Regions from separate parts of the Bacillus sp. NEAU-Y102 genome, predicted to be linked through region 4. Evidence: riboswitches for the same ligand, from Rfam matches in the RefSeq annotation. Region 4 holds a riboswitch; each other region holds the start of a gene.
The links. A riboswitch is a leader RNA that binds a small molecule or an ion and turns the genes downstream of it on or off. The one in region 4 is predicted to bind thiamine pyrophosphate.
Positions count from the first base shown of each region.

Region 1 (4,859 bases), on a different contig from region 4:
TTGTTCGACAAATAGCAACTTATTTAGCAGAAGAAGATATATATAAGCTAGCTTCCCTAAAAAGAATTGCGATTGGCGGTGAAATGTTGCCTGTAGAGGTTATTAAATTGTGGAGAGAAAGAATACGTACAGATGTTGAAATTCATAATGTATACGGACCGACAGAATGTACAGTAGTGACGACAACTTATAAAATACCTAGTCAGTTAAATGAGGATGTTGCGAGTATTCCCATTGGTAAACCATGTTCTAATTATCAAGTTATGATTTTGGATGAGAATATGAATCTTTGTCCAATTGGTGTACCTGGTGAATTATATATAGATTCAGTAGGATTAGCAAAAGGGTATTTTAATAAACCTAATAAAACAATTGAAGCTTTTATTCCGAACCCTTTTAATCCTATAGTTAATATATATAAAACAGGTGATATCGTTAAGTTGCTAGAGGATGGAAATATAGAGTTTTTACATCGGAAAGATGATCAAGTAAAAATTAGAGGACATCGTATTGAACTAGGAGAAATCCAAAGTAAAATTTCTCAAAATCATAATATAAAAGAAAATGCTGTTTTTGCTAAGAAGAGTAAGGAAGGTAGCCAATATTTAATCGCGTTCTATACAACTTTAAATAAAAAAGAAATACCAGAATTAGTTTATCAGTTACAAGAGCAATTACCAGATTATATGGTGCCATCTAAACTAATTTATATTAATGAATTACCACTTACACCTAATAAAAAGATTGATGTTAAGAAGTTAGCTCAGTTAGAAGAAAAGTATGAACCGGTTCGTCTACAAGAATATGTTGCACCTTCTAATAAAGCAGAAAAACAAATAGCGAACGCTTGGGCGGAAGTATTAGGAATTTCAAAAGTTGGAGTGCATGATGATTTCTTTACAATTGGTGGACATTCATTGAAAGTATTACGAGTCTTAACATTGTTAAAAGAAGATTTCTCACATTTAACAATTCAAGATTTCTTTAAAGAAAGAACGATATATGGATTAGCTCGAATTGAGCGAGAAGTAAAAGTAGAGAAAGAAGAAGTATTTCGTGAATATAAAGTGATTCACGAACCGGATACTATTACGTATGCAAACGTTTTGGAAGAAACCCAGATTTCAAATGTCTTTTTAACAGGAGCTACTGGTTATTTAGGATCACACATATTATATGAATTGCTGAGAGATACATCTGCTACTATTTATTGTTTAGTAAGACCAACCAAAGATGTGCAGCAAAGAATTATAGATACATTAACAGCTTACTTTAATGATATATGTGAAGAATGGTTACAGCGTATACAGGCCGTAGCTGGTGATCTGGGAGAAGAGTATCTTGGGATGAGCGAAGAAGAATTTATGTTCATCAGTTCTAAGATGGATACGATAATTCATTGCGGTGCAGATGTAAGACATTTTGGAGATGTAAAACAATTTGAAAATATAAATGTCCAAGGAACTAGCCGTATGCTAGCATTAGTGGAAAAAGATGCTACATTCCATTTTATTTCTACGATTGGTATCCCGTTAGAATTAGCAGTAGATCAATGGGATACATACATGAAAACTGGTGATTTTAATTACAGTGTAGACTTAGAGAATGTATATTCAAATAGTAAACTACAAGCGGAAAACATTGTTCGTGAAGCAATGAAAAATGGTTTGCGTGGAAATATTTATCGTGCAGGTAATTTAGCATGTCATTCAGAAACAGGTTCGTTCCAACAAAATATTGAAGGAAACGCATTTTATCGTCTTATTAAAACAATGCTATTAATTGGAAAAGCACCAAATGTGAAGTGGAAAGTTGATTTCACACCAATTGATTTTGCTAGTAAATCAATTGTAACGTATGTACAAGATTCACAAATAGATGGAGAAACATTGCACATCTGTCATCCACATCAAATTGAGTTTGAACAATTTATACAGCTAATTGGAGAGTGTGGATACAATCTTGAACTGGTTACACTTTCAGAATATGAAAATGCCGGACTTGAATTAGCAAAGGGAAATGAAGTAATAGCAGAGTTAATTGCTTCTCAAGTTGCAGGAGATGGAGCGCAGCAATCTGAAATTGTAATGGGTACGCGTAGAACGAATGAATGGATTAAGAAAAAAGAATTGAAAGTACCAGCAATTAATAAAGAATTTATACAGCAGTTATTAGCTCATGGTGAAAAAGTTGGTTATTTTCCAAAAATAATGAAATGATTATGCATGCTTTTGTTTGTTCAATAAAATAAATCATGCTACAATGAAAACGAATTAAGGACCGGGGAGCCAATTGGCTGAGAGGATGTAAGTAAACATCGACCCTCAACCTGATCTGGATAATGCCAGCGTAGGGAGTTACTTAAAGTGATGTAGCATATGTTATTCTATAATAACTTGCATACAAGGCTTTCCTACGCAGTAGGAAAGCCTTTTCTTATTTTTGAAATTTAATTTTATAAGGGGGATTTTATTATGTCACAACAAGTTACAATGTCATTTTCAGTAGTACCACAAGCGAAAACGAAAGATGTATATTCTGTTGTCGATAAAGCAATTGAAGTTGTGCAACAATCGGGAGTTCGTTATGAAGTAGGGGCAATGGAAACAACTTTGGAAGGAGAATTAGATGTACTTCTTGATGTCGTTAAACGTGCACAACAAGCTTGCGTCGATGCTGGAGCAGAAGAAGTGATTACTTCTATTAAAATCCATTATCGTCCAAGCACTGGTGTAACGATAGATGAAAAGGTTTGGAAGTACCGTGATGAATATGCAAAACCAGAAGCAATCTAAACTTATTACAACTATTTGGCTTATCCTTCTCATTGCGATATGGGAAGGATCTGTTTCATTATTTAAAATCGAACCGTGGATTTTACCAAAGCCTTCTGCCATTGTTCAAGAATTAATTGGGATGAAAGATTTACTATTACCAAATACGATGCAAACACTGCAGGAAGTTATAATTGGACTATTCTTTGCAATTTTATTGGGGACGAGCATCGCAATTATTATGGACGTTATACCGTTATTTCGTATTTTAATAAATCCATTGCTCGTTATTTCGCAAACAATTCCAATTGTTGTACTTGCACCACTATTTATTATTTGGTTTGGATATGGGATGTTGCCGAAAGTAATGGTCGTAATACTCGTTTGTTTCTTCCCAATTGCGCTTAGTATTTTAGAAGGTTTTCAAACAGTAGATAAAAACATGTTGAAGCTGTTACAAACAATGAAGGCGACGAAATGGCAAGTTTACCAGAAAGTAAAATTTCCAGCAGTGCTTCCATACTTTTTCTCAGGCTTAAAAATTGCAGTTACATATAGCGTAATGGGGGCAATTATCGGAGAATGGCTCGGTGCAAGTGAAGGATTAGGCGTTATGCTTACGAGGGCTACAAAATCATTTTTGACTGCCCGAGTATTTGGTGTTGCAGCAATCATCGTTATGGTGACATTGTGCCTGTATTTTATCGTAGAGTTTATGGCAAGAATAACAGCACCATGGATATATAGAAAGGACGGCAGAAAATGAAAAAAGGTTTGAAAGTTATGTTAGCTGCCTTAGTAGCGGTAGGTGTGGCTGGATGTAATCCGGCGAAGAAAGAAGAAAGTAAAAGTAAAGATCAAAAAGTAAAAGTAGTATTAGATTGGTTTCCAAATACGAATCATACTGGCTTATATGTAGCACAAACGAAAGATTATTACAAAAAGCAAGGATTAGATGTAGAAATTATTCAACCGGGTGACAATGTAACAGCAGAGCAAATGATAGCATCAGGAAAAGCTGACTTCGCAATAAGCGCACAAGAAAATGTAACGTTGGCTCGTGTGGAAGGGATTCCTGTTGTATCTGTCGGAGCGATTATTCAGCATAACACTTCAGCATTTGCATCACTTAAGAAAGATAATATGACGTCACCGAAAGATTTTGAAGGTAAACGTTACGGCGGCTGGGGAGGACCAGCAGAAGAAGCGACATTAAAGACGATTATGGATAAGCATCAAGCTGATTTTAATAAAGTTGAAAAAATCATCTTAGGACAAACCGATTTCTTTAAATCAATCGGCCGTGATGCAGACTTTGAATGGATTTATTACGGATGGGATGGAATTGAAGCGAAGCGCCAAGGAAAAGAGTTAAATACGATTATGGTGAAAGACTTAGACCCAGCGCTTGATTTCTATAGTCCTGTTATTATTACGAGTGAAAAACATACGAAGCAAGATAAAGACTTTGTGAAAAAGTTTATGAGTGCAACAACAGAAGGTTATAATTTTGCAATTAAGGAACCGAAAGAAGCTGCTGATATTCTAATTAAAGCTGTTCCAGATGTAAATAAAGATTTAGTTCAAGAAAGCCAGAAATGGTTAAGTACGAAGTATCAAGATGATGCGAAAGCATGGGGAGTACAGAAGGAAGAAATTTGGACGAATTACATGAATTTCTTATATGACAACAAAGTTATTAAAAAGAAAATCGATGTAAAAGATGCTTTTACAAATGAATTCCTTCCAAGTGAAAAATGAGCGGATTACAAATAAAAAATATAGTGAAATCTTTCGACGGAAAGAATGTATTAGAGAATATTAGTGCCTCTATACAAGAGGGAGAGTTTGTTTCCTTTGTAGGACCGAGTGGTTGCGGGAAAAGCACATTATTAAACATGATTGCAAATGTTGAAAAACCAACAAGCGGGAACGTAACGTATAAAGATAAGCAAGTACAAGAGCAAGATGTTGTTAGTTATATGCCACAACAAGATTTATTACTACCGTGGCGATCAGCTTTGCAAAATATCGTTCTTCCGTTAGAAATTGAAGGAAAGCCGAAAAAACAAAGGCTGACAGAAG
Region 1 is NZ_JBTWFK010000009.1:113,763-118,621, forward strand. Features, by position in the region: gene ACYFX0_RS22235 (non-ribosomal peptide synthetase family protein) at 1-2,219, shown strand, start outside; TPP riboswitch at 2,272-2,373, shown strand; gene ACYFX0_RS22240 (MTH1187 family thiamine-binding protein) at 2,475-2,795, shown strand; gene ACYFX0_RS22245 (ABC transporter permease) at 2,767-3,540, shown strand; gene ACYFX0_RS22250 (ABC transporter substrate-binding protein) at 3,537-4,535, shown strand; gene ACYFX0_RS22255 (ABC transporter ATP-binding protein) at 4,532-4,859, shown strand, end outside.
Region 1: it holds a riboswitch for thiamine pyrophosphate, as region 4 does, so the genes downstream of both, ACYFX0_RS22240 (MTH1187 family thiamine-binding protein) here and tenA (thiaminase II) in region 4, are expected to answer to the same signal.

Region 2 (4,859 bases), on a different contig from region 4:
AGGTGATGAAAAATCTGTAGGTGTATTAAAATTTGATAAAGACCCAAGTAAAGAGTTCCCTGGTTACAAAGGCGTCGAAGCTTCTCAACTTGTAAAAATTAAAAAGTAAAACAAAAAAGCTTTGCAATTCGCAAAGCTTTTTTCTATTTATTATGAGCAATTTGTTCCATATCCGGATTACAAGTTTTCGACTGACATGACTTATTTAAAGAACATGCTGCGCATTTTCCTTTTTTACTTCTCTTTACAAAATTAACTAACGTGTATGCTGCATAACCAAAAATGATAGCTCCAATTATAATATTGACCATCATTATACATCTCCTTTTAGAATCCTAGTAAAGATCCAACTTGGTATATAATAAGCGTTAATACATAAGCAACAACGAGTGGATAAACGACTGAGAAAATCGTCCATTTCGCTGATCCTGTTTCACGTTTAATAACAGCCACCGTCGCTAAACATGGAACATATAATAAAATAAAGAACATAAATGCATAAGCTGATAATGCTGTATAATGTGCTCCCATTACGTTTCCAAGCACATCTTCTTTAACTGCATAAATAATTGCCATTGTAGAAACGACAACTTCTTTTGCTAAAAATCCTGTTAAAAGGGATGCTGCAGCTTGCCACGTTCCGAAGCCGAGCGGTGCAAATAGCGGTGCGATAAACCCACCAATCATCGCTAAGTAACTGTCTCCCATATCAACACCAAATCCTGATGGACCTGCATAGTTTAATAACCAAATGACAACAGAACCACCAAAGATGAATGTACCTGCTTTACGAACAAATCCTTTCCCTTTCTCCCACGTGCTTAGCCATAACGTTTTCGCTTGTGGCACGCGGTAAGGAGGTAGTTCAATTACGAAAATAGACTTTTCCGCTTTTAAAATTGTAAGAGACATAATTTTTGTAACTAGTAATGCAAGAACAATACCTGCAACATATAAAGAAAATACAACAGTTGCCTGACTATGAGGGAAGAATACGCCCGCAAATAATGCGTATACAGGCAAACGTGCCGAACAAGACATAAATGGTGTTACAAGAACTGTAAGTAAACGTTCTTTTTCTTGTTCAATCGTTCTCGCTGCCATAATACCTGGAACGTTACATCCAAAACCGATAATCATCGGAATAAACGCTTTTCCGTTTAAACCGAAGAACTCCATAATTCGATCCATAACAACTGCAATTCGCGCCATATATCCTGAGTCTTCTAATAATGAAATGAAAAAGAATAGTGCAAAGATTTGTGGTACGAATACTAATACAGCACCAACACCGGCAATAATACCTTCTGTAACGAGCGCTTGAATAAAATGAGAAGCTCCAATACTTGTAAGTCCAACCGTCACCCAATCCGTAAGCTGGCCACCAAAAAACTCATCTAACATATCCGATAAAGGTGTCCCAATCCACGTAAACGTAACCTGAAAAATAAAAAACATAACTGCTAAAAAGATTGGAAGTCCTAAAATTTTATGCGTAATTAGTCTATCAATTTTTTCCGAAAAAGGAATTTCCCCTTCTTTCTCATGCTTCATAACATTTGTTTTTAACTTTTCAATATACGCTTCACGAGTTTTGTAAATGTGCTCTTCCAACGTACAATCAAGTTTTCCCTCTAGGCGAGATCGAATGGCTACAAGTTCCTTATAAATTGGTAATGCTTTTATTTCTTTTTCTACTACTTCGTTATTGCTTAAAAATTGAAGTGCTAACCATCTCGGATGCTCGTAATTTGCTTTCTCTAAAAGAGAAATTACCTCTTCAATTCCTTCATCCATTTGTACACCATATGAAATAATGAATGGTTTTTTCTCGTTTTTGTCATTTTCTTTAAGGGTCGCAAGTAGTTCTTCACAACCTTTTCCACTTCTTGCAACGACAGGAACGACTGTTACGCCTAATAATTCGGATAAACGTTTTACATCGATCACAATTCCTCTTTGCTTCGCCACATCAACCATATTTAGACCAATTGAAACTGGCTTGCCAAGTTCGAGCAACTGCAACGTTAAATGCATATTTCGTTCAAACTGCGAAGAATCCACAATATTTAACATATGCTGAAATTCTTCTGTTAATAGAAAGTTTGTTACAACACCTTCATCACGTGAAACTGGATTTAAATCATAAACACCTGGTAAATCAATTAATGTTCCTTGTCTATCTTTTAATTTACCAACCTTTTTTTCTACTGTTACACCGCTCCAGTTTCCTACGTATTCATAAGAACCAGTAAGTGCATTAAATAATGATGTCTTTCCTGTATTTGGATTCCCTAGCAAAGCAACCTTATTCACGCTAATTCCACCTTTATCATTTTCGCGTCACAATGACGAATACTAATTAACTGTCCACGACACTCCAATGTACAAGGACCTTTGAACATCGCCTTTTGCTTCATACGAAGTTCGCTTCCTTCAGAAAGACCGAAAGCAGCCAATCTTCTCTTTAGTAAATAATCTAAAGACTGAACACTTTTCACTAGCACTTTCTCACCGATTTTAATATCTACTAAGCTCATAACCTTCCCCCTCCGAAGAGAATGATAATTATTTTCAGAAGAATTATAGCACACTCTATTTCTCTTGTACTATACCCTTTTGCTTCATATTTATTAACATTTCGCTACAATTCTATTTCAATAATTGTCATAACAGATTCGTTTGCCATTCTCATCCATTTCGCTTACAATAAACAATAAACAATAACAAATAAAGAATCTCGTTATCACTGGGGGAGCCATGCCGCTGAGAGGGAACACTTCGTTCCGACCCTTCGAACCTGTTAGTTAATGCTAACGCAGGGATTGTGCAAACGTCCGAAATACATACCTCTTTTCATTTACGTATTTCGTATCCTCCTATGATATCTATTCTTTTTTGTACAACTTGGATTTAGGGGGAGACAACATGCGTAACACCAATTTACAAGCGATGATTGAATCTGCTATTCTTGCAGCCTTCGCCATGGTCATCGACATTTTACCACTTTCAATAAAAATATCAGCTACAGGCGGTTCTATATCTTTTGCAATGATTCCTATTTTTATTATCGCTTATCGCTGGGGTTTCAAAATGGCTTTCTTAGGAGGCTTAATTTGGGGATTATTACAAATTGTCGTAGGCGATGCCATTATCGTAACACCAATTCAAGTATTAATTGAATACTTCATTGCTTTCGCATTCATTGGGTTTGCTGGTTTATTCTATCGTCCAATTCAAAAGGCGCTTTTAACATCCAATGAAAATAACGAAGAACAATCAAACTTAGGTAGCCGTAAAGACAAACCTTCATCAAAACCAAACCAAGGGAAGAAAGTAATTGGATATATTATCGTCGCTACTTTTATCGGTAGTCTAGCTCGTTACTTCTGTCACTTTATCGCTGGTATCATTTTCTGGGGACAATATGCACCAAAAGGACAATCAGCAGCTCTATATTCTTTAATATTTAACGGTAGTACAATGATTGGTTCCTATATTCTATGTACCGTTTTACTTATATTTTTATTTATCACTTCACCACGTTTATTCAAAAGCATCAGTGCTTATCAAATGAATACACAAAAAAAGGGCGCTTAATGAGCGCTCTTTTTTCATATCGTAATATCAATTAAAAATACAATAAATGCACAAAAGAAAATAAATACCATTATACTTAGCCAATTGCTATGCACGGTTCATCGACTCCTTACATAACCTCGTTTTCTAACCAGATTATATCGTTTAAAAATAAAGATTAGGTAAAGATAGTATGAAAATAAATTAAAAAAAGCGTAGCATGCATTATCTACGCTTTTTTCGGTAAGTAAAAGTAAAATAATACACCATCTCCTGTATTCTTTACTCCATATTCAGCATCGTGTAATTCTAAAATATTTTTAGAAATAGCAAGCCCAAGTCCCGTCCCACCTTGTGAACGCTGCCGAGCTGCATCCACGCGATAAAAGCGATCCCAAATTTTATCTAATTGTTCTTCTTCAATGTGAGTACCTTTATTTTCAATGCACACTTTTATACGATCTTTATCATCTATTGTCGAAATAATAATATCCTCTTTATTTGGTGTATAACGTATTGCATTCGTAATGAAGTTCACAATGACTTGTTCAATTCGGCCTTGATTTGCAATCACTTCAAATGAACGTATATTTTTATGAACATGAAGTTCTTTTTTCTCTATTTCCACAGATAGATGTTCACATATATCTTCAATTACTGTATCAATATAAAACGAAGACTTTTTCATTTTATATGTACCAGATTCAAATTTAGCTAACTCAAGCATATCCAAAATTAAAGTATCCATTTTGTCTACTTCTCTCTCCATCGCCTGAAAATAATACTCTTTTTTATGCTCAGCTACCCCGTCTTTTAAAATGGAAATACAACTTTTCATAATACTCAGCGGTGTTTTCAATTCATGCGAAACACCAGAAATGAATTCTTTCCGTGTATTTTCTAACTTTCTTTCCTTTTCAATATCTTGTTCAAGCTGTCCGATATGAGAATTTAATTTGTTAGAAAGTATATTAATATTTTTCGATAAATCACCAATTTCATCTTTTGAAGTAATCGGTATTTTTTCTGTAAAATCTAAATGCGCTATTTTCTTCGTCGTATCATTTATTTTTAATAACGGTTTGGCAATTTGCTTTGAATAATAAAACGAAGCTAAAAAAATAAGAACGACTACAAATGCAATGATGTATATGTAATAATCTTGCACCATTTGTACAGCTTCATCTACAGGCTGTAAAGAAGCCATTGCATATATATATGCTACTGATCCGTCTTTTTCTTTTATTGGCTTAATTAATAATTTATATTTTATATCATTC
Region 2 is NZ_JBTWFK010000015.1:69,782-74,640, reverse strand. Features, by position in the region: gene ACYFX0_RS28095 (lipoprotein BA_5634 family protein) at 1-109, shown strand, start outside; gene ACYFX0_RS28090 (FeoB-associated Cys-rich membrane protein) at 144-314, opposite strand; gene feoB (ferrous iron transport protein B) at 328-2,316, opposite strand; gene ACYFX0_RS28080 (FeoA family protein) at 2,313-2,540, opposite strand; TPP riboswitch at 2,742-2,843, shown strand; gene thiT (energy-coupled thiamine transporter ThiT) at 2,929-3,600, shown strand; gene ACYFX0_RS28070 (sensor histidine kinase) at 3,809-4,859, opposite strand, start outside.
Region 2: it holds a riboswitch for thiamine pyrophosphate, as region 4 does, so the genes downstream of both, thiT (energy-coupled thiamine transporter ThiT) here and tenA (thiaminase II) in region 4, are expected to answer to the same signal.

Region 3 (4,859 bases), on a different contig from region 4:
GTTCAGGATCTAAAGATAGATTAAATTGATCGCGCCAACGGAATTCGAAGCGTGCTTTTGAAAGTGCATCATCACGCTGATGAGCCGTTTTATGTCCTTTCGCAAGATCAGCCGCATGCGCTGCAATTTTGTACGTAATAACACCCGTGCGTACATCATCTTTATTCGGTAAACCTAAATGTTCTTTCGGCGTTACATAACAAAGCATCGCCGTTCCAAACCAACCGATCATCGCAGCTCCAATCGCCGATGTAATATGGTCATAACCTGGTGCAATATCTGTCGTTAGTGGCCCAAGTGTGTAAAACGGCGCGCCCTGACAAATATCAAGCTCTTTCTCCATATTTTCTTTAATTAAGTGCATCGGTACGTGTCCAGGTCCTTCGATCATAACTTGCACATCATGTTTCCAAGCAATTTTGGTTAATTCACCAAGTGTTTCAAGCTCAGAAAACTGTGCTTCATCATTTGCATCTGCAATAGACCCTGGACGTAATCCATCTCCAAGAGAGAACGAAACATCGTACTGTTTCATAATTTCACAAATCTCTTCAAAATGAGTATATAGGAAGTTTTCTTTATGATGGAATAAACACCACTGCGCCATAATCGAACCACCGCGTGAAACGATACCTGTCGTACGCTTTGCCGTGATTGGAATGTAACGAAGCAATACACCAGCGTGAATCGTAAAGTAATCAACGCCTTGCTCCGCCTGCTCAATTAACGTATCACGATATACTTCCCACGTTAAATCTTCTGCAATTCCGTTTACTTTTTCCAGCGCTTGATAGATCGGTACAGTTCCAACTGGTACAGGCGCGTTACGAATAATCCACTCACGCGTCGTATGAATATTTTTACCTGTAGATAAATCCATAATCGTATCTGCACCCCAGCGAGTAGCCCACGTCATCTTCTCTACTTCTTCTGCAATAGAAGAAGATACAGCAGAGTTTCCGATATTTGCATTGACCTTCACATGGAAGTTACGCCCGATAATCATCGGTTCAGCTTCTGGATGATTAATATTCGCTGGTAAAATAGCACGGCCTTCTGCGATTTCCTTACGAACAAACTCCGGCTCTACCCCTTCACGAATCGCAACGTATTCCATCTCAGACGTAATAATGCCATTACGCGCATAGTGCATTTGCGTAACATTTGCACCTTGCTTTGCTCTAAGCGGCTTACGATCCATTTGCGGGAAAACAGGTGTATGTTTCGAAGCCACTTTCACACCGTCATCCTCTGGTTTTACTTCACGCCCTTCGTATGCTTCTACATCACCACGCCCCATAATCCAGGAGTGGCGCGGCGTTGGAATGCCTTTTTCCAGCTCGACCTTATACGCAGGATCTGTATAAGGACCGCTCGTATCATACACACGGATTGGTGGATTTGGGACGCCATTCGTTTCGCTTTGTTCAATCTCACGCATCGGCACTTTCATACCTTCTCGTGGTCCATCCACATATACTTTCTTACTCCCTGGTAAACTCGATTTCAATTCAATTTGCTCAGCTGAAACAGATTGTTTCATAAATTTTGTTGCCCCCCTGTTCGTGACAAGGACAAGATATGGCCAGCGCATGCCAAAATAAAAAGAGCCAGGTCCATAAAAAAATAAGGACCTGGCTCATAAAGACATCATTATGTAAAGCCGTTAACTTCCCTACGCTGGTACGAGCCAGATCAGGTCCAAAGGGTTAAGAAGTTCACGCGCTTCTCTCTCAGCCTACGCATACGTTAGGCACCCCTAGTTTATCACTGATTTAATTTTCAATACTTTCCCATCATACACTATAATCTGAAAAATTCAAAGTTTATTTCTTTTGTTTTTTATGGAATCATCCACGTTAAATAATATGCTTGAACATACGTCATAATACCAACAATAATTACGAAGAATAAACTATGCTTCACTGTAAAACGGAACAAATCCGATTCTTTTCCAGCAAGACCAACTGCTGCACAAGCGATGGCAATCGACTGCGGGGAAATCATTTTACCTGTTACACCGCCTGTTGTATTTGCTGCAACGAGAAGCACTTCAGATACGCCGACTTGCTGCGCTGTAATGGCTTGTAAATTCGAGAACAGTGCATTCGCAGACGTATCAGACCCTGTTAGGAATACGCCAATCCAGCCTAAGAATGGTGAGAAGAACGGGAATAGTCCGCCTGTTCCAGCTAATGCTAACGCTAACGTAGAAGATAGGCCAGAATAGTTTGCGATAAATGCAAACCCTAGTACAAATCCGATAGATAGAATTGGCATTTTTAATTCGTTTAACGTTTCTTTAAATGTCACTACTGCATCTTTTACATTCATTTTCAAAATAAACATGGAAATGATACAAGCAATTAAAATCGCTGTTCCAGTTGCCGATAATACATCAAACTTTAGAATTGCCTCGTAAGGCGTTGGTTTATTTACAATTGGCTCTGCTTTCATTACTAGATTATGCAGACCTGGAATTTCAAACTTAAATACAAGACTTTCTAAAGCCCCTCCTGGAGCAAATAATGCCTTAAAGAAATTTTGGCTCCAAATGACTACCATAACCGTTAATACGATAAATGGGGACCATGCCTTCACTACTTTTCCAAACGTTAATTTCGGCATCGATGCTGCTGTCGTTGTTGCTGCTACCTCATTATTTGCTTGCCCGGATTGATAAATTTCTTTCGGCTGCCAAACTTTTAAGAACAGTGCTAAACTCACTAAACTTACAAGTGCTGACGTAATATCCGGAAGTTCCGGTCCTAAGAACGTCGCTGTAATGAACTGCGTAATCGCAAATGAACTACCTGCTACAAGTAACGCAGGCCACGTTTGTCTTACCCCTTTAAATCCATCCATTAAAAATACGATAAAGAATGGAACAAATAATGATAGGAACGGTAATTGATGCCCAGCCATTTGTCCAATTTTATGTGGATCAATACCTGTTACTTGTCCAGCAACTGTAATCGGAATTCCCATCGCTCCAAACGCCACTGGTGCAGTATTTGCAATTAAACAAAGACCTGCTGCGTATAAAGGATTTAACCCAAGACCAGCAAGAAGCGCTGCTGTAATCGCTACTGGCGCTCCAAACCCTGCCGCTCCTTCTAAAAATGCTCCGAATGAAAATCCAATTAAAATAACGAGTAAACGATGATCGTTCGTAATCGATAATACCGATGCACGAATCACATCGAATTGACCTGTTTTTACAGAAATTTTATATAAAAATACCGACATAATGATAATCCAAGCAATTGGCCATAACCCGTACAAAAAACCGTACCCGGTTGCTGCCATTGCCATCGTGAACGGCATTTTATAAGCGAATAATGCTACTAAAACTGTAAGTACAACTGTAATAAATCCTGCCACATACCCCTTCATGCGAAAAACCGCTAAAGCTAAGAAAAAAAAGATAATCGGAATAAGTGCTACTGCTGCTGAAATCCAAATATTACCGAACGGATCATAAACTTGTGTCCATGTGTTCATTGTCCTCTCCCCCTAAAGAATCCCCTATTAAATAAATACAATCTTATCAATAGGCTATCAGGTCATCATACCTTTAAGCCTAAAAATAAAAAACGTTTAAGAAAACGTTTTCAACAACTTCCATTTATACTGTACCATAACAATTTCCATTAAAAAAGATTTTTTTGAAAATTTTATCATTTAACAAAAAAATCTTACAAAATCGTCATGTTCTTGTAATGTTCATCGATAGAAAGCTTACCTAAATTATTGCATAATAATAGTATAACAACAGACATTATTCATGAGGTGATATATATGAACGGAAATAAAATATTAGCTGCGTTATCATACTTTAGTGTACTATTTGCCCCTATCTTATTCCCTATTATCGTTTGGATTGTAGGGGACGCTGAAACAAAGCCACACGCAAAACGTGCTCTATGGACACACATCATTCCAAGTATCGCTACATTTATCGGCTTAACCATTTTAGGAATTATGGGCATAGGATCTGACCAACCAGATGTAACACTTGGAATTGGAGCAATGATTGTCTTAGCTATTTGCGGAATCATCAGCTTATACTACTTCATCTGGAACATTGTAAAAGGAATTAAAGTACTGAAAGCTTAATTTTAAACAAACGTTTGTTTAAAAAAGGACCCTTGCAAATTGCAAGGGTCCTTTTCCCGATTAGTTACTTTATCTTCTGCGTTTCTTCTTTTTTCTCATCATTTTCTTTCGGCGCGTATTCACCTTATCCGCTATAATGTGGAGCGTACTTGCCACAACAATTCCCATTAAGAACGTTACAATTTCAACCTCATGTTTCTTCGCAATTTCTATTAAATTACCATCCAGTGCGATTACATTTAATAGGAATAAAAATGGAGAAAAGACGATTAACATGTACGCAATACGAATCACATCACCAAGTATAATCGTATGCGTAAAGAAAGATCGATGCGGCATTACTTTCTTATAAGGATACCAAAATATACGTAAGAAACCCCATTTGTTATAAGCATTACTGTACGTATCTAAATCTGGTGTTAAAAATGAAGTACCTACTAAAAAACCAATTGCAAAAGTTAATAAAAAATCAAAATTTGTTAATCCATACGAAAAGAGCAAAAACAAAACAACCGGAAGGGATATTAAGTTTATTTTCGTATGCGTTCTTCCTGATGGCATAATGCACTTCCTCGCTTACGTTCGTCCTGTCACCTTATGACAGATTTCACCTATTGACCTAATTTCTGATCGATAAATGTTGTGTCTATATCCGAACCAAACCATTCTGCCAACTTCACTCGTGCCTTATCTTTCACATCTTCATTGACGTATAACGACACCTGTATTAGTGCGGCCGT
Region 3 is NZ_JBTWFK010000006.1:111,357-116,215, forward strand. Features, by position in the region: gene thiC (phosphomethylpyrimidine synthase ThiC) at 1-1,543, opposite strand, end outside; TPP riboswitch at 1,656-1,771, opposite strand; gene lldP (L-lactate permease) at 1,843-3,504, opposite strand; gene ACYFX0_RS16690 (DUF4870 domain-containing protein) at 3,802-4,119, shown strand; gene ACYFX0_RS16695 (metal-binding protein) at 4,189-4,680, opposite strand; gene ACYFX0_RS16700 (YkvA family protein) at 4,731-4,859, opposite strand, start outside.
Region 3: it holds a riboswitch for thiamine pyrophosphate, as region 4 does, so the genes downstream of both, thiC (phosphomethylpyrimidine synthase ThiC) here and tenA (thiaminase II) in region 4, are expected to answer to the same signal.

Region 4 (4,859 bases):
CTGACGCTGAGTTACTAGAACATCCAGCAATCATTGCAACTAATAATGTCAACACAAAGATGCTTTTTAAAAATTTCATGAATACTTCCTCCAACTAATAAATTTCTTTTCTAATACTGAGATAAGTATGACGAAGAAAATAGCTAATAATGATAACAATACAATAGGTGCAAATACGCCAGCTCCATCTAACTGCGTCATCATTCTCTTACTGAAATATCCAAGCCCAGCTTGTGCACCGAGCCATTCTCCAATTGCTGCTCCGATAACACTAAGCGGAACTGCAATTTTTAAAGCTGAGAAAAAATAAGGAAGAGCAGATGGCAACTTTAATTTAAGAAAAACATCTTTTTTCGTTGCCCCATACGTAACTAATAGCTCCTCCCATTCTTTTTTCGTACTGCGTAGTCCATCATACGTATTGACCGCAATTGGGAAAAACGTAATTAAAACTGTGACAACAACCTTACTCCAAATTGTGTATCCAAACCATAAAACAAATAGCGGAGCAAGCGCAGTAATCGGAATCGTTTGTGAAGCAACTAATAATGGATAAAATGCTCTCTCCATCCATGTACTCACATTCATTAACATCGCTAGCCCTACACCTAATACGATAGAGATAACAACACCTATTAAAACGACGTATAACGTTGCAGGTAAATGAACTGTAAATAATATGTCTTTTAGTTTCCATATCTTCATTACAATCGCAGAAGGTGACGGTAAAATGTACATCTCATCTACAATTCTTGCTCCTATTTCCCACACAGCTAGTAAAGTACTAAAAAGTGTAATAGCAGGAACTAATTCTTTCAATCGGTTCATCACACAAGTACCTGCCTTTGTAACATACTAAGAAGCTCATCTTTCAGCGCTAATACTTCCGGTTTATATAAATCTTTTCGTGTTCTGTTATGATCAAGCGGTACAGTCCGCTCAGTCAAAGTCGTTATCGGCTGCTGTTCCACTACTAAAACTCGGTTTGAAAGAAATAACGCTTCTTCAACATCATGAGTAATGAATAAAATTGTTTTTTCCCACTCTTGCCATTGTTCAAACAACCATTCTTGCAAAGAGGTCTTCGTTAAAGCATCCAATGCACTAAATGGTTCATCTAACAGCAATATTTCCCCGCCTGTTAATAAAGTTCGAATAAAAGATACACGTTGTCTCATACCACCAGATAAATCTTTCGGATATTTTTTCTCATACCCTTGCAAACCAAATTTATGTAACAGTTCCTTTGCCTTTACTTGTGCTTCTTTCTTCTGTACACCTTGGCACTCTAGCGGCAGGGCAGCATTCTCAATAATTGTTCTCCACGGCAAAAGCATATCTTTTTGCGGCATATATCCTACAGGATGGTGCTTTGTTTCTGTCAGTTCTATCTGTCCAGTACTTACCTTTTCTAGACCTGTAATAAGGCGAAATAAAGTACTTTTCCCACATCCACTCGGTCCGATAATACTGACAAACTCTTTCTCATGTATAGAAGCATTTAATTCATGGATGATTGGTTTCTCATCATAATGAAAAGAAACATTATGAAACTGTAGTATGTTCTTGCTCCTCAAATCCCCACATCTCCTTACGATAGGACATATCCCAGAATAAATATTCAAATCGACTGGAATATAAGAAAATCTCCTCTAATCTTTCTAGTTCTGTCTCAGACTTTCCAACTGCCATTTCATTTAATAAATCTATTAACCAAATACACAGATTACCGTATTCTTCCGAACTATATCCTTGAATCCACTCACCAAAAAACTCATGATCTCTTGCTCCAGGAATATCATTTAAACGCTTTCCAATTTCCCAATAGCTCCACATACATGGAAGAAGCGCTGCTATTAATTCCGCAAGTGTGCCATTTTGAGATACAGACATCATGTAATTTGTATAAGCTAAATTTTTAGCAGATGGTTTCGCAGACTCTATCTCCTCTATAGAAATTCCAAGTCTTTTTGCATATTGTTTATGGATTGTCATTTCGCCATTTAATATTCCATCAATTTGTTCAGCGAACTTTCCCATTACTTGTGGATTCGTTGCTTTTACAACACCAATCGCATATAACTTTGCATAATCTAGCAGATATAAATAGTCTTGAATAATATAATACTGGAATTTATCTTTTTCTAACGTGCCATCTCCCATACCCACTACAAACGGATGATTATGACTCATCTCCCAAACCGGTTGCACAGTTTCTAATAATCTATCGCAAAATTTCATTTCTCTATCCCCTTTCAATATATGTATCTAAATAAAAAACCACTTCTATATATAAGAAGTGGTTACAGCAAATAAAGTTATACATTTATTCGATGTTCCACTTCCCTTCGCTAGTATTACCTAGATCAGGTGTTGTAAGGGTTAAGGATTATTCCTCTCTCAGCAAATCAAGCACCCCTAGTGGTTTCAATATGAAATTTTTAAATAAAAAAGCCCCGTTTCTATACGCAAAGAAACGGGGACTCATTGTTAGTGTCCGAATTGCTTCCCTACGCTAGCATAATCTAGATCAGGTAATAAAAAGGATCAAAGGCTTACGGCCTACTCTCAGCTGGCAACACCAGCTCTCCTAGCAAACTATAAAATTATCACTGTCAGTATAACACCCTAATAAGACATCATCAACTTTTTTAATTTTCTTAATTATTAACAGAATATCAAAGTTATACAATACATACATTCTATTTTAGAAAATAAAACCCCAATTAATTGCATAAGAAGGAATCATTATCCTCAAAAAATTTATTTTTATATTGATTTCATATTACATTTATGTGAATACACCCACTATATTATATCTTTATACTATAATAAAATTACAACTATACAACTAGAGGAGGTCTCTATTCCATGAATATGAAAGCTACTGCTTTAACAGCAACTACTGTAGCGATTGCTTCTTTACTTCCTTCTATGGGTGAAACAAATGTACAAAAAGCAAACGCTGAACAATTATCTAATATTAAAACTGGGTATGTCAAAGTCGATCAAGTAGCATTACATACAGAAGATAACGTAAAAAGCACATCAATTGATACAATTCGCTTTAATACAAAAGTGAACATCCTTGAAACAACTAATGAGTGGTATAAAGTATCTGTTCATAATAAAGTAGGTTATGTACAAAAAGATGCTATTTTACTAAAAAACAAACTTCATTCTAATGATCAATACATCGTTAATGCTAATGCATTAAACTTTCGCTCTGAACCTAATTTAGAATCTTCCATTTTAGATGTATTACCAAATGGCAAGTTTATTACCGTTCAAGAAGATCAAGGCGAATGGTATAAAATATCGCATAATGGCCAAACAGGTTACGTACAAAAAGCATTCATCTCTAATGGTTCACAACCCTTAGTAAAAGGAATCACCGTTCAAAATAATACAAAATATACTGTTGCAACACCTAATCTAAATGTACGTAGCAACGCTAGTACAAGTAGCGCTCTACTCGGTTCATTACAAAACGGTACACAAGTACAAGTAGTAGAAACTGTAGGAACTTGGTATAAAATTCGTTTTGGCACAGGATACGGGTATGTAGCAAAACACTATGTAGTACAAAATCAACCACAAGCTAAAACAGATCAACCTTCATCAATTCCAGCTGCTTTCAAATTCCCTGCTCAAGGAAGAATTAGCTCAACCTTTGATATACGCTGGGAACAAATGCATTATGGTATAGATATTGCCGCTCCAGGAAACGTCTCTATCCAAGCTGCTGCTGCAGGTAAAGTTGTGAAATCTTATTATTCAGCTAGCTATGGCAATGTTGTTTTCATTGCGCATCAAATCAATGGGAAATTATATACAACTGTTTATGCTCATATGAAGGATCGCACTGTACAAGCTGGTGATCAAGTACAAACTGGACAATTAATAGGTCATATGGGAAACACAGGTCATTCATACGGGCAACATCTTCATTTTGAATTACATAATGGAGAATGGAATTTTGAAAAAACAAATGCAGTAAATCCACTGCCATATTTAGTTAGGTAAATTGTATGCCACGCAATATACCTCTTATAATTGAATACGTAGCCTTTTTAGGTTTAATCTGTTGTTTAATCATTTACAATACAAACATTGTATTTTTATCTATTATTATTGCTTTTGTTGCATTAGAAATTATGATGGAATCATTTCAAGTGCAACTAAAACAAAAAATTGCCCATATTTATAATGCTATTTTTCTTTTGAGTGCTCTCATAACAAATATAATTAGTAATGGCTTTTATTTATCTACTGTATTTCCAGTATTCTTTATGGCTGTTTTATTATTTGTAGCTAGATATATTAATGTCCCTTATAAACAAAAACAAGAACAAGAACACGAAGCTTAGAAAGAGGAGACACTGTGTACCAATCTTTCAAAGATACTCCAATAAAATACATGTTGAATTTGTATAAGAAAGCCAATACTTTTTTTGGTATACAAGGAAGTTATACTGCACAACTTCTCCTATATGGAATGTTGTTTCTTGTCTTAATCATTTTCTCCTTGTTTTACTAACAAAAAAGGATCTCACATAAACTGGAGATCCTTTTTAATTTATATTAATTTTTCATATCGAAAATATTGTTTATCCACAAGCATATTTTTCATAAATAAAGCTCAGATTATATTTTTTCTCTAAGCTCATTCGTTGTTCATCATCGCACCAATAGAAAAGAATATCATGAATCGTTGCATAACGCTTATTTTTAAGAAATAGCCTAAAGAATGATGGTAAACAATCATGTAATTGTATAAATATATAATTGCGTAGTGTTTCTTCTTTATATTCAATGCCCTTACAAATATACAGTAATTCTTCACAATAATATGCATG
Region 4 is NZ_JBTWFK010000014.1:3,924-8,782, reverse strand. Features, by position in the region: gene ACYFX0_RS26845 (ABC transporter substrate-binding protein) at 1-79, opposite strand, end outside; gene ACYFX0_RS26840 (ABC transporter permease) at 76-828, opposite strand; gene ACYFX0_RS26835 (ABC transporter ATP-binding protein) at 828-1,577, opposite strand; gene tenA (thiaminase II) at 1,546-2,241, opposite strand; TPP riboswitch at 2,327-2,430, opposite strand; TPP riboswitch at 2,491-2,602, opposite strand; gene ACYFX0_RS26825 (SH3 domain-containing protein) at 2,872-4,026, shown strand; gene ACYFX0_RS26820 (hypothetical protein) at 4,032-4,370, shown strand; gene ACYFX0_RS26815 (DUF3965 domain-containing protein) at 4,611-4,859, opposite strand, start outside.